DNA from 4 places in the Pseudoalteromonas sp. RWi3 genome. Region 1 is predicted to be linked to each of the others. Evidence: predicted binding sites of a transcription regulator. Region 1 holds the regulator's gene; each other region holds the start of a gene.

Region 1 (3,137 bases):
ATTAGCAGAAGTTTTATACCATTTACGAAATAAGCGACTAGTATTAATAGACACAGCAGGAATGAGCCAAAGAGACTTACGGTTAACTGAGCAGCTAAACACGCTAATGCGTAATCAGCGCGTTGATATTCGTAGTTATTTAGTGTTAAGCGCCACAGCACAAATTAACGTACTGCAAGAAACTGTAAGGCACTTTAAAAAAGTTCAGCTAAATGGCTGTATTTTCACAAAACTGGATGAATCGCTTAGTTTAGGCGAGATTATTAGCATAGCGATTCAAAATCGCCTCCCAATAGGGTATCTTACTAATGGTCAACGAGTTCCTGAGGATATTCGTGTAGCAAATGCTGAAAAATTGGTTAAAAAAGCAGAGCAGCTATACCTAAAAAGAACAAAAGTACAACATTCAAGGCGTCAAGCAGTAGCGTCAAGCACAGTAGGGATGTATGATTAACACAGTATTAGATCAAGCAAGTGGCCTGCGAAAGATGAGTCAAAACAATAATAACAGCGTAAAGGTTATCGCTGTTACTGGTGGTAAGGGTGGTGTAGGTAAAACTAATGTATCACTTAATACTGCAATAGCTTTAGGCCAATTAGGTAATAGGGTTTTAGTACTGGATGCCGATTTAGGCTTAGCTAATTGCGATGTGATGCTTGGTTTACGCGTAGAGCGAAATTTATCTCATGTTCTTTCTGGGGAATGTGAACTTGACGAAATCTTAGTTGAAGGGCCTGCAGGTATAAAAATAGTCCCTGCAACCTCTGGTTCTCAAAGCATGGTCGAGTTGTCACCTTCAGAGCATGCCGGATTAATTCGTGCATTTAGTGAGTTGAGCACTGAGTTTGATATTTTAATTGTTGATACTGCCGCAGGTATTTCTGACATGGTGCTGAGCTTTTCACGCGCAGCGCAAGACGTCATGGTTGTTGTTTGCGATGAACCGACTTCAATAACAGATGCTTACGCACTAATCAAAGTGCTCAGTCGTGAGCATGGTGTGTACAAATTTAAAATAGTTGCCAATATGGTGCGCAGCATGCGCGAAGGCCATGAGCTATTTGCCAAACTTTCCAAAGTAACAGATCGCTTTTTAGATGTTTCAATGGAGCTGGTTGCAACCGTGCCCTATGATGAGAATATGCGTAAATCTACTCGTCGACAAAAGGTCATTGTGGAGTTGTTTCCTAATTCCCCAGCAGCAGTTGCATTTAAAACATTAGCGACAAAAGCAGTAAAATGGCCTATACCTAATCAACCATCTGGCCATTTAGAGTTCTTCATAGAAAAATTAGTAAACGGCTAACTATGACTGCATCGGTGAATAAAGCGATGGGATATCAATCTACAGTAAACTTAAATGCAATTATTGAGAAACATGCTTCATTAGTTAAAAAAGTAGCGTGTCACCTCATTGCGCGTTTACCTCCAAGCGTGCAACTAGATGATTTAATACAAGCTGGTATGATTGGGTTAATTGAAGCGTCAAAAAATTTCGATACCTCAAAAGGTGCCAGCTTTGAAACCTTTGCTGGCATAAGAATTCGTGGTGCGATGCTTGATGAAATGCGCCGTGGTGACTGGGCTCCACGCTCGGTTCATCGCAACAGTCGAATGGTAGCAGAAGCAATTTCAGGGTTAGAAAGCGAATTAAACCGTGAACCTAAAGACTTTGAAGTTGCTGAAAAACTTGATATTACGCTTGATGAGTACCATCATATCCTTAGTGATGTAAATTCGAGTAAAGTACTAGGCATTGAGGATTTAGGAGTTGATGAAGATGTTATAACTCCTGTTGGTCAAGATTTTGCACTGGACAAGCCCTTTAATAACGTTAAGAATGAACGTTTTAATGAATCCTTGTTAGCTGCGATAAAGTCTTTGCCAGAGCGGGATGGGCTTGTGCTCTCGCTATATTACAATGATGAAATGAATTTAAAAGAAATTGGGCACATACTCGATGTTAGTGAATCGCGTGTGAGCCAGATACATGGTCAGGCGATGATTAAGCTAAAAGCAAAAATCAATGACTGGATAAACTAGAAGTAAGTAAATATAGGTTCAGACCTCACCGGAGGATGTTTTGGATAAAAACATGAAAATTCTTGTTGTTGATGATTTTTCGACGATGAGACGTATCATCAAAAATCTTTTAAGAGATTTAGGCTTTACAAATGTACAAGAAGCTGACGATGGTTCAACAGCTTTACCCATGTTACAAAATCAAGAATTTGATTTTGTTGTAACCGATTGGAATATGCCGGGTATGCAAGGTATTGATTTATTACGTGCTATCAGAGCTGATGGAACGCTTAAACATATCCCTGTATTAATGGTGACAGCAGAAGCTAAAAAAGAACAAATTGTTGCTGCTGCTCAAGCCGGCGTTAACGGCTACATTGTAAAACCATTTACTGCCGCAACACTGAAAACCAAATTGGAAAAAGTGTTCGAGCGCCTAGGCTAAATAAATAGGAGAGGCTTATGTCAGCACTTGCTGCGCCTCAGATCAGTTTAGAACAAGCCCGTCAGCTTGTTGTTTACCTTGAAAATGGCGAACAAGAAAAAGCTGACCAGCTAATTATTGATGCGGCTTCTCAAGAGCAATCTGAGTTGTTTGCTGAAGTAGGTAAGTTAACGCGTCAACTGCATGATGCGTTAAAAAACTTCGAACTTGATACGCGCTTATCGGATTTGACGACAGATGCACTTCCAGATGCAAAACAGCGTTTAAACTATGTTATGGAAATGACTGAAAATGCTGCCAACAAAACGATGGACGCGGTTGAAGCAAGTTTACCAATAGCGCAAGAATTAGCAGATGAGATTGCTCATATCAAGCCAACTTGGGATCGTTTGATGAGTCGTGAAATTGAGCTTGGTGAGTTTAAAACACTTTGTCATAGTTTAGATAAATTTATGAGCCATTCTCATACTAAAACAGATGAGTTACAGGGCTTAATGACAAACGTGTTAATGGCACAAGATTTTCAAGATTTAACAGGTCAAGTTATACGAAGGGTCATTGAATTAGTTAGAGAAGTTGAAGATAGCTTAATTCATTTACTTACCGCTTTTGGTAGCCACGAGCTTGGTGGTGAAAAAATAAAAACACCTGCCGAAGCCGTAACACCGC
Region 2 (3,137 bases), on a different contig from region 1:
CTTTTGCACCATCAAGACCAAGAAGTGCAGGGTATGTAGCTTTATTTGCTGCTATATCTGACCCTTGAGGCTTACCAAGAATAAAGGTATCGCCTTCTACATCAAGAATGTCGTCCTGCACTTGAAATGCCAAACCAATGGATTCGCCAAAAATTTTTAACTGTGAAAACGTATAGTCACTGGTGTTAGGTGCACACAATGCGCCTAATGTAATTGCGCAATTGAGCAAAGCACCGGTTTTAAGCTTATGAATACGTTCGAGTGCAGGTAATGAGATAGCTTCATCAGTTGCGGCAATATCAAGCGCTTGCCCTCCTACCATACCCTCAATACCTGACGCCTTGCTTAATGCAGCAATCATTTTAAGCTGTTGAGAAGCTGGTATGCTAAACGTATGGTTAGCGATTAAATCAAAAGCCAATGTTTGCAGTGCATCACCGGCTAAAATTGCGTGAGCTTCACCATACATAATATGGCATGTCGGCCTGCCTCGACGTAAATCGTCATCATCCATTGCAGGTAAATCGTCATGCACCAATGAATAGCTGTGAATACACTCTATTGCTGCAGCAAGTACATCTAAATCTTTTTTATCTGCGCCCAGCATTTTACCCGTTTCATAAACAAGGAAGGGGCGTATACGCTTGCCGCCATTCAATACCCCATAGTGTGTCGCTTTTTTTATGCTATCTTCAGTATCAAGTGGTAGTGAAAAGTAGTTATCTAGCACGGCTTCAACATCATGTTGTGCAACTTTTATTTGTTCTAAAATATGCACCGATTAATCCAAATCGTTTTTAAAGTTAGTAAGTGGTGACTGAGGGTCATTACCCATCAAAATTGCCACTTTTTGTTCAGCTTGTTGTAATTTGCTTGAAGATGCATTGGCAAGCGCAATGCCGCGTTCGAACTGCTTTAAAGATTGCTCAAGAGATAAATCACCTTGTTCCATGTCGGTGACGATTACAGTTAATTCTTCAAGTGCTTGCTCAAAGCTCAAATTTTCAGGTTTTTTAGTCGCCATCGTTGATTCAACTTAGATGATATGAAATTGAGGCCAATTTTAGGGGGAATGCTAAACTAGGTCAAAGACTGATGCATTTTTTTTATTTATTTTAGCTTTAAGGTGACAGTTTAATTACCTGAACCTAAGGTTAACCCTTGCGGGATGGGGCAGTTTGATTAGAATGACACTATAATAGGCAATAAAGTTAAACCATTTATTCACGTAAATGATTTAAGTAATTCAATCTATTGCCGATAAGCAGTTAATAATAAAAGTTTGTTATTAAAAGTAGCAAAGTATCAATTCCTCTGGAGGGGTAAGTGGATTTAGCAACCATTATAGGTATTCTTGGGGCAATTGGCTTAATCGTAATGTCGATGGTGCAAAGTAGTAACGGTGAAGTGGCTATGTTTTACAACACGCCATCAGTTGTCATCGTATTTGGTGGCTCGATTTTTATCGTTCTATCCAACTACACCATGGGCCAATTCTTAGGTATTGGTAAAGTATGCGCTAAAGCATTTATGTTTAAAATTGAATCGCCTGAAGAGCTAATTGAAAAGGCAGTTGAACTGGCTGATTCTGCTCGTAAAGGAGGATTCTTGGCTCTCGAAGAGGCCGAAATTCCCAACGGCTTTATGCGTAAAGGCGTTGATATGCTTGTAGACGGACATGATGCCGATGTTGTTCGCGCAACGCTGCAAAAAGACATCTCGCTTACTTCTACACGTCATGAGTCAGGGGCAGGGCTATTTAAAGCGCTTGCTGATATCGCACCTGCTATGGGCATGATAGGTACATTGATTGGTTTGGTTGCAATGTTATCAAACATGGATGACCCAAAAGCAATCGGTCCGGCAATGGCGGTTGCGTTATTAACCACCTTGTATGGTGCCTTTTTAGCAAACGTTATTGCGATCCCTATTCAGGTTAAATTAGAGCTTCGTAAAGAAGAAGAGGCAATGAACCAACGTTTAATTTTGGATGCTGTTTTAGGTATCCAAGACGGTCAAAATCCAAAAGTTATTGAAGGGATTTTAAAGAATTACCTCGCTGAATCTAAGCGTAATGTGGACACTGAGGAGTAAGCATGTCTGATGAAGAGTGCAAATGTCCTCCCCCAGGATTGCCAGCTTGGATGGGGACCTTCGCTGATTTAATGTCATTGTTAATGTGCTTTTTTGTACTCTTGCTCGCATTTTCTGAAATGGATGTGCTTAAATTTAAACAGATTGCGGGCTCAATGAAATTTGCTTTTGGTGTGCAAAATAAAATTGAGGTAAAAGATATACCAAAAGGAACCTCTGTAATAGCGATGGAATTTACCCCAGGTAAACCTGAACCCACGCCTATTGAAACTATTCAACAGCAAACAGTTGAAATGACACAACAAATGCTCGAGTTTCAAGCGGGTGATGAAAGCTCGGCTGGGGGGCGTCAGGAACAGCGTGGTAATAAACGTGGTGGTGAATCGCAAAGCACCGCGCAGCAACAAGCTTCTGAGCAATCTACATCGTCTGCAGATCAAGAACAAGTTAACGAACTCGTTAAGAAAATTGCGCAGCAATTAGAGCAACAAATTATGGATGGCGCTGTAGAGCTAGAGTCATTGGGGCAACAAATAATTATTCGTATTCGAGAGAATGGTTCATTCCCTTCCGGCAGTGCGTTTTTACAGCCTCGTTTTAAACCAATTATTCAAGATATAGCGACTTTATTAAAAGACGTACCGGGTGAAATTACGGTGTCAGGCCATACAGATGACTTCCAGGTGTCAAATGAGCTTTATACAAATAACTGGGATTTGTCGTCTAAGCGTGCTGTAGCAGTTGCAACAGAAATGCAAAAAGCACCAGGGTTTGATAAGAGCAGGATGGTCGTTGTTGGTCATGCTGAAACTCGCCCGTTGGTTCCTAATGAAACCGATACCGACAGACGCAGAAACAGACGTGTTGAAATTTCAATTATGCAAGGCAAGGCAAAAGAGTCAGATCCTATTGAAGTAAGATAATGTATTGAGCCGAATTACATAGCTAAGGCCAGCAGGTAAATGTAATGCTGCTTTTTTATAAATTGTAAGTTTGAAAGTTTTTGTTGCGCTTAAATTTATGTAATCGATAATACATTGTGC
Region 3 (3,137 bases), on a different contig from region 1:
CTGCTCTGCAATAGCTACAAGTTCGACACTGCTATATAAATCAACGGTAACCCCTTGCCCATAATTTTCAATAAGCTGCTTTGTGTATATGCTACGTGTGGTTGCTGGTGTGGCTAATAAGCCAATACGTTTACTTTTGGTTATACTTGCAGCTGGTTTAATTGCCGGTACCACACCCACTATAGGTATAGTGGTTAACGCTCTAATGGCTGCTAATGCTGATGTTGAGGCCGTATTACACGCTATTACCAATATATCAACGTGAAGGTTTTCGTTTTCGATGAAGTGTAAAAGGGAAGTTAGCCTTGCAATAATCTGTTGCGAACTTAATTCTCCGTAAGGTAGGTAAGCGTTATCCATAAAGTAGCTAAAAGAGGCATTAGGGATTAATGCTTGAATATGCTCAAGTACCGTTGTCCCGCCAATACCTGAATCGAATACTAAAATATGTGATGACAAACTACTGGCTCCAGACTTTACTTAAGCTGAGCAGTTTGCCATGCACTCTTTGTAAAATAAAGCCTAAGCTTCAGATACTGTTTCACGCAAGTTATTCATTTGTTCAAACATTGCTTTTGTATAATCAACAAGTTTACCAATCTCTTCTTGGTCTTGGTTTAACCACTGAAGAATACCTGACAATTGATTTTGTAAGCCAAGTTCACTCGCTTTGTTAAATGCCTCTTTTAAGTCATCATTAAATGGCGCTACTTTATTTGCGATTTCTTTCTCTGGCGCGGGTCTATTCTCTTCATACCCTTTTATAGACGCAAACGTTTTAGTTTGCTTTAAGTTCATTGAAAAAGCCACCAGCTGCTCATTACCTAGGTTCAGTTCTTGTGCTTGCTCAAAAGCCTCTTCTAGGTCGCCACCAAAAAAGGTTTGGCTCACACTTTGAAGATCTTCCATTAAAGCATTAATGGCTTCTTGTTCATCCTCATTTAAATCACCATTTACAGACATGCTAAACGATAAATCGCGAGATTGTGATGATTCTCTTGCAAACCCTTCATTATCATCGGAGCGCTGATAACTACTTGCTGACTGTTGTTTGAAAGCATCTGCAAAGCTTATACTCACTTCATCGCCTTCAGCAGTTGTGAATTTATACTCTGCATTATTACTCAAACTTAAATACTGGGCTTGGCTAACACTTACGGAATCAGGTTTTGGATTAAACAAATCCTCTTCAAAGTCATCAAGGCCATTAAAAATACCTTCTTTTGACTTTTCAATGCCCTGCTCAATTTCATCATTAAAGACACCTGTGCCTTTTAATTCATCAACAGCACCATCTATCCCGGTTTGAACGCCTTTGCGTGCTGCACCAAGCATCTCTTTAAGCTGATCGTCATCCGCACCATCGGCTTGCGCTTTTTTTACGGCGCCGGTAACAAAGCCTAAAACGTTTTTAACAATTTCTTCGAAATCAAATAGAGGTTTATCTTTTTTCTCTTCTACTACGGGCAAGCCAAGCGCTTCAGCCATTTTCTCACCTAGCACTTTGGCAGCGAGCTCTTTGCCACGTTGCTGATAACTATCTTGGGGAGATTGTATTGTCGGCTGCTGCAATGCACCGGCTTTATTACTGTTTTGATTGACGTTATTGTTAGGCACATAGCCAAAATTGCCAATTTTCATGATCCGACTCCTATAGTTGTATTCTTTATTATCGGCCCGCACTAAAATAACTAAAGAGAAATGTTCAAAAAAACATCAGCTTTCATTACGCAAAACTAGACAAATACTCTCTGCCCCCTACAATAGCGCCGATAAGTAGCTTAAAGAAAAAGGTAGCAAGCATAATGGCAGTGATTAAGATAGATACATCAATATACGATGCGCAGTTAAACGAGAAAGAGCAGCGTATCATTGCGCAATTCCAACGTTTCGGTGTTGAGCAATTAGAAGTATTTGGCTCTGAGCCTATTCACTATCGTCAACGCGCTGAATTTAGAGTATGGCATGAAGGTGACGATTTATTCCACATTATGTTTGATCAAGCTACAAAAGAAAAAATACGTGTTGATACCTTCGACCCTGCGGCACCTTTAATTGGCGATGTAATGGCTGCCATGATCGACAACTTAAAAGGCTGCGAAGTTTTACGCCGTAAGTTATTCCAAATTGATTACCTGTCTACATTAAGCGGTGAGATATTAGTTAGCCTGCTTTATCACAAGCCACTTGATGAGCAATGGATGGCAGAAATAAAAGCACTTAAAGCTAAACTGAGCAAGACGTTTAAAATTGACTTTATCGGTCGTGCCCGTAAGCAAAAAGAAGTGCTAGGTGAAGACTTTGTCACAGAGCATTTAACCGTCAATGGCAAAGAGTTTATATTTCAGCAAGTTGAAAACAGTTTTACTCAGCCTAATGCCAAGGTAAATATAAAAATGCTGGAGTGGGCGCAACAGTTATGCGCGCCGCTTAAAAACGACCTACTAGAGCTCTATTGTGGTAATGGTAACTTTTCTATCGCACTGGCGGGCTCGTTTAATAAAGTACTTGCTACAGAAATCTCAAAGTCATCGGTGCACTCAGCACAGTACAATATTAGCCAAAACAAGGTCACCAACTTAGATATTATTCGTATGTCGAGTGAAGAATTTACTCAGGCTATGAACGGCGAGCGTACATTCTCACGTTTAGAAGGGATTGATCTAAAAAGTTATGATTGCCAAACAATCCTTGTCGATCCTCCGCGAGCTGGCATGGATACGCTGACATGTGATTTAGTCGCGAACTACGAAAATATTATTTATATCTCATGTAACCCAGACACTCTTGAGCGAGACCTTGATCACTTGTGTAAAACCCATGAAGTAAAACGTTTTGCTATTTTTGATCAATTCCCATATACCCACCATATTGAATCCGGTGTATTTTTACAAAAGAAATAGACTGCTCAGCATGAAGCCAGCGCTTTTAATAGTGCTGGCATTTGCACCTCACTAAATACTTTAATTCCATTTCGTTCTAATAATGCAGCCGTTAACCCCATTCCCGCAACTTTAATACCCTGATGCGAGCCATCATAAATTGTATTACGACCACATGATGGGCTTGATTCTTTTAGCAGTGCAAAGCGGATATTATGAGACATACATAATTGTAAGGCCTTCTTCGCGCCTAAC
Region 4 (3,137 bases), on a different contig from region 1:
ACTGCAACAAGGCTTATCTGGCATAATTGTTTGAGCTTTAAATTATTATACTTATTTATAGATTAGCAGTTATTTAGCAAGGTATTATATGCGCATGCAAATTTCTTTATTAGTGCGCTCAAGAGTTTAAATTGGTTGAATACACATTAAAACGAAGCCGCCGGCGTAAAACGGTTGCGATGAAAGTACAACAGCAATCACTGACGGTTTATGCTCCTTATGGTGTCGCGGTTGCTTCAATAGAACACTGGTTACAAACAAAACAAGATTGGATTCAATTACAGATAACAAAACAAAGTGAATTAATACAAACGCAGCAGTTACCACTCAAATCCTTGCAGATTAACTTGTTTGGCTCACCATTGAAGCTCAGCTTTAATATCGGTAAAAAAACGGCAGTGGCTGAAATTGACAGTGGTATAATGTCAGGCCTAAACATCACAGTTTCACCTCGTGTAAAAAATAAAACAGCAATGTATCAAAGTCAGCTAGAAAGTTTTTTGCACGCTCAATTAGAAAGTTATATTGAAATGCGAATACATGATTATTGTAAGCAAATGGGGGAAGAGTTACCGAACAAGTTAAAAATCATGATTTATAAACGACGTTGGGGCAGTTGTAATCGTCGTAGAGAGTTGACGTTTAACCTTTTACTAGTCGGTGCGCCAAAATGGGTGATTGATTATGTGGTAGTGCATGAATTATCACATTTAAAATACTTAAACCACAGTAGTCAGTTTTGGTTGAGAGTGGGGACGTTTCATCCGCAATACAAAAAAGCATCACAATGGCTAAAGCAGCATGGCATGAGTTTACAATGGGTATTTGATTAGTGTATTGATTTTTTATAATTAAAAAACTGAGGTAGAAAGAAGTGGTGGAGGGAGCTGGATTCGAACCAGCGAAGGCTGAGCCGTCAGATTTACAGTCTGATCCCTTTGGCCGCTCGGGAACCCCTCCACACTATTTTGTTACATTTGGCCCCACTTAACTTAGCGGTAAGAAAAGTGGTGGAGGGAGCTGGATTCGAACCAGCGAAGGCTGAGCCGTCAGATTTACAGTCTGATCCCTTTGGCCGCTCGGGAACCCCTCCAATGCAACGGCGCCGATAATAGCAAACTTATTATTTAAGTAAAGAAAAAAGCTAAAGAAATATCAAATAATGCCGATAAATATTTATTCATGAACATAATCGGCCAAAGTCTATGCAAATTGATGGATTGTTAATCACAGAGAGTCAGCTCGACAATCGCCTCGCGAAAAGCGTGTGTGAATCACGTCGAGGCGAGTTTGCGTTACTTTTAGCTATGTTGTCCCATGATGCTCTAGATTTTAGTCAATTTCATTTACCCAAAACCCCATTTGGCGCTGATGCGAAAGAATACGATGAAGCACAGTTGCGCTCTGAGCTCGGCGCTGGCCCCAAACAACCTCTTGCGCCAGATGAGTTTGATATGCTTATCGGTGAGCACAACGCACAGATTTTGCACCAAGCAGGAATGAGTGATATACGCTTACGCAGCTGTTTATCACCTGAGCCGCTTGCTGTTCGAGATGATAAGCAACATATTCCTCTTCACATTATCGATAACTGTGAGCCAGCGGTTCGCAAGCGTCATCTTGATAAAGAAACGCAACTAGATAACCCACAAATTGATGCGGCCGCATTTTACGACAACCTTAATAATGACGCATTACACCAGCCGTTACACGTGGCCCAAGCATGACACTTTTTTGCAATAAATAACCGCTAAAGTAATTTATTCAGTTTAAGGAAAAAAAAGCACCCAAAACTTAAATGCAGTTGCTATAATGGCCTTAAATGGGATTCAAAAATGCCATTATCATTAAACCAAGGTAATTTAGGAACATAATGAAGAAAACATTCACGCTGAATCACGAGAAAATCAAATACCCTCGCATGGTTGACGCTGCAAAGCATGAAGTGAAAAAATATTTGAAAAGAGAGCGTAACAAAACGTTACCGTTCGATGCTGATTATTGGGCATTTGATTGTAAATTTGGTAACACAGTAGAAGAAGCGCAAGTTGTGCATGTTGCCGAAATTAATAATTGTATCAGCGAAATTGAAAAGCAGGAGCTATCATCTTTCTATGTGGAAATTTTGGCAAGACCAGCACAGCGCCAGTCGCCAGATTTTGATGATGAAGCTGATGATTAAGCAATAAATATTATTGTGCTAAAAGAGTGGGCTTAATTGCCCATTTTTTGTGCCTGAAATAAAAACAAATTTCAGGTATGCTAACAACAACTGTAAAGAAAAAATAATAAAAAGGATGTTGTATGTTTATTCCAGCCTTATCGCTTATGGTACTTAGCTCTGTACTTTCAGTGTCTTCAACCTCAGCACCGCAGTGTCAGCAAGAGCCGGCTCCAACCGCACTTAATGAAAAAGATTGGCGCTTTGCCACTGATCCACACGGCAGTGAAGTCAAAATGAAGCAGACGCTGTTAACAGATGAGCGCATCTGGATTTCGTTTAAACGAGTGCCAAGAGTGGATGCCAAAAATAATTCTTGGGTTGAGCTGATCTATGATTTACCGGAGCAAACGTTTGAAGGTAATTCAGCTATTTTACTTAAATATAAAAGCAGCAAAAATCTCGTTGTGAAGCTCTCTCAAAAGGATTATGGTGGGCAAGGTGATAAAAGTTATGCACACTACCAGTATATACTTCCAGCACAAACTCAGTGGGGTACTCACTGCATAGGTTTAGCGGATTTTGCTAGACCAAGCTGGACTCCTGAAAATTCCGTCGATAAGGGAATAATAAAAGAGAACGTAAGTGCAATTTATTTAGTGCCAGATCTAAAGGATGAACTTGGTGGGGAAGCGACAATTGAGGTTAAAAATATTTCATTGAGACCTTAACCTCCAGCCTCAGATTCTAGATATAAAAACCAGCAATTGCTGGTTTTTTGTCTAGCGTGGTTTTTTTAAGCGTCAGCCAATTTAACACGGATCTTGTTCTTATCAACATTGCTTTGGTTTAACGCTTTAATTGCATCGTTAGCTTCTGATTCAATAGGCATTTCAACAAATGCAAAGCCCTTTGATTTACCTGTTTCTTTGTCTAATACAAGCGTGCATTCAGCAACTTTACCATAAGCGGTAAA

Evidence for each region. Region 1 encodes FliA, which starts transcription of late flagellar genes. Its sites were predicted from a motif close to CTAAAGNTNNNNNNNNNNNNGCCGATA; they were not measured.
Region 2: pomA (flagellar motor protein PomA) is a predicted target of FliA. The motif match lies at 1,237-1,263, and genes of this name have one in related genera.
Region 3: ACFI4Z_RS18315 (DUF5610 domain-containing protein) is a predicted target of FliA. The motif match lies at 1,671-1,697, and genes of this name have one in related genera.
Region 4: ACFI4Z_RS07465 (VC2046/SO_2500 family protein) is a predicted target of FliA. The motif match lies at 1,145-1,171, and genes of this name have one in related genera.

What each region holds. Positions count from the first base shown of each region.
Region 1 is NZ_JBHNYL010000001.1:752,876-756,012, reverse strand. Features, by position in the region: gene flhF (flagellar biosynthesis protein FlhF) at 1-454, shown strand, start outside; gene ACFI4Z_RS03250 (MinD/ParA family ATP-binding protein) at 447-1,307, shown strand; gene ACFI4Z_RS03245 (RNA polymerase sigma factor FliA) at 1,334-2,044, shown strand; gene cheY (chemotaxis response regulator CheY) at 2,085-2,468, shown strand; gene ACFI4Z_RS03235 (protein phosphatase CheZ) at 2,486-3,137, shown strand, end outside.
Region 2 is NZ_JBHNYL010000021.1:4,588-7,724, reverse strand. Features, by position in the region: gene ispA ((2E,6E)-farnesyl diphosphate synthase) at 1-778, opposite strand, end outside; gene xseB (exodeoxyribonuclease VII small subunit) at 782-1,024, opposite strand; gene pomA (flagellar motor protein PomA) at 1,327-2,094, shown strand; gene ACFI4Z_RS17565 (flagellar motor protein MotB) at 2,097-3,017, shown strand.
Region 3 is NZ_JBHNYL010000026.1:1,107-4,243, forward strand. Features, by position in the region: gene murI (glutamate racemase) at 1-459, opposite strand, end outside; gene ACFI4Z_RS18315 (DUF5610 domain-containing protein) at 523-1,641, opposite strand; gene trmA (tRNA (uridine(54)-C5)-methyltransferase TrmA) at 1,806-2,903, shown strand; gene ACFI4Z_RS18325 (2-thiouracil desulfurase family protein) at 2,909-3,137, opposite strand, start outside.
Region 4 is NZ_JBHNYL010000004.1:23,616-26,752, reverse strand. Features, by position in the region: gene ACFI4Z_RS07485 (ion channel) at 1-24, opposite strand, end outside; gene ACFI4Z_RS07480 (M48 family metallopeptidase) at 132-833, shown strand; tRNA gene ACFI4Z_RS07475 (tRNA-Tyr) at 876-960, opposite strand; tRNA gene ACFI4Z_RS07470 (tRNA-Tyr) at 1,009-1,093, opposite strand; gene ACFI4Z_RS07465 (VC2046/SO_2500 family protein) at 1,206-1,727, shown strand; gene ACFI4Z_RS07460 (DUF6172 family protein) at 1,874-2,182, shown strand; gene ACFI4Z_RS07455 (hypothetical protein) at 2,305-2,892, shown strand; gene ACFI4Z_RS07450 (RNA recognition motif domain-containing protein) at 2,958-3,137, opposite strand, start outside.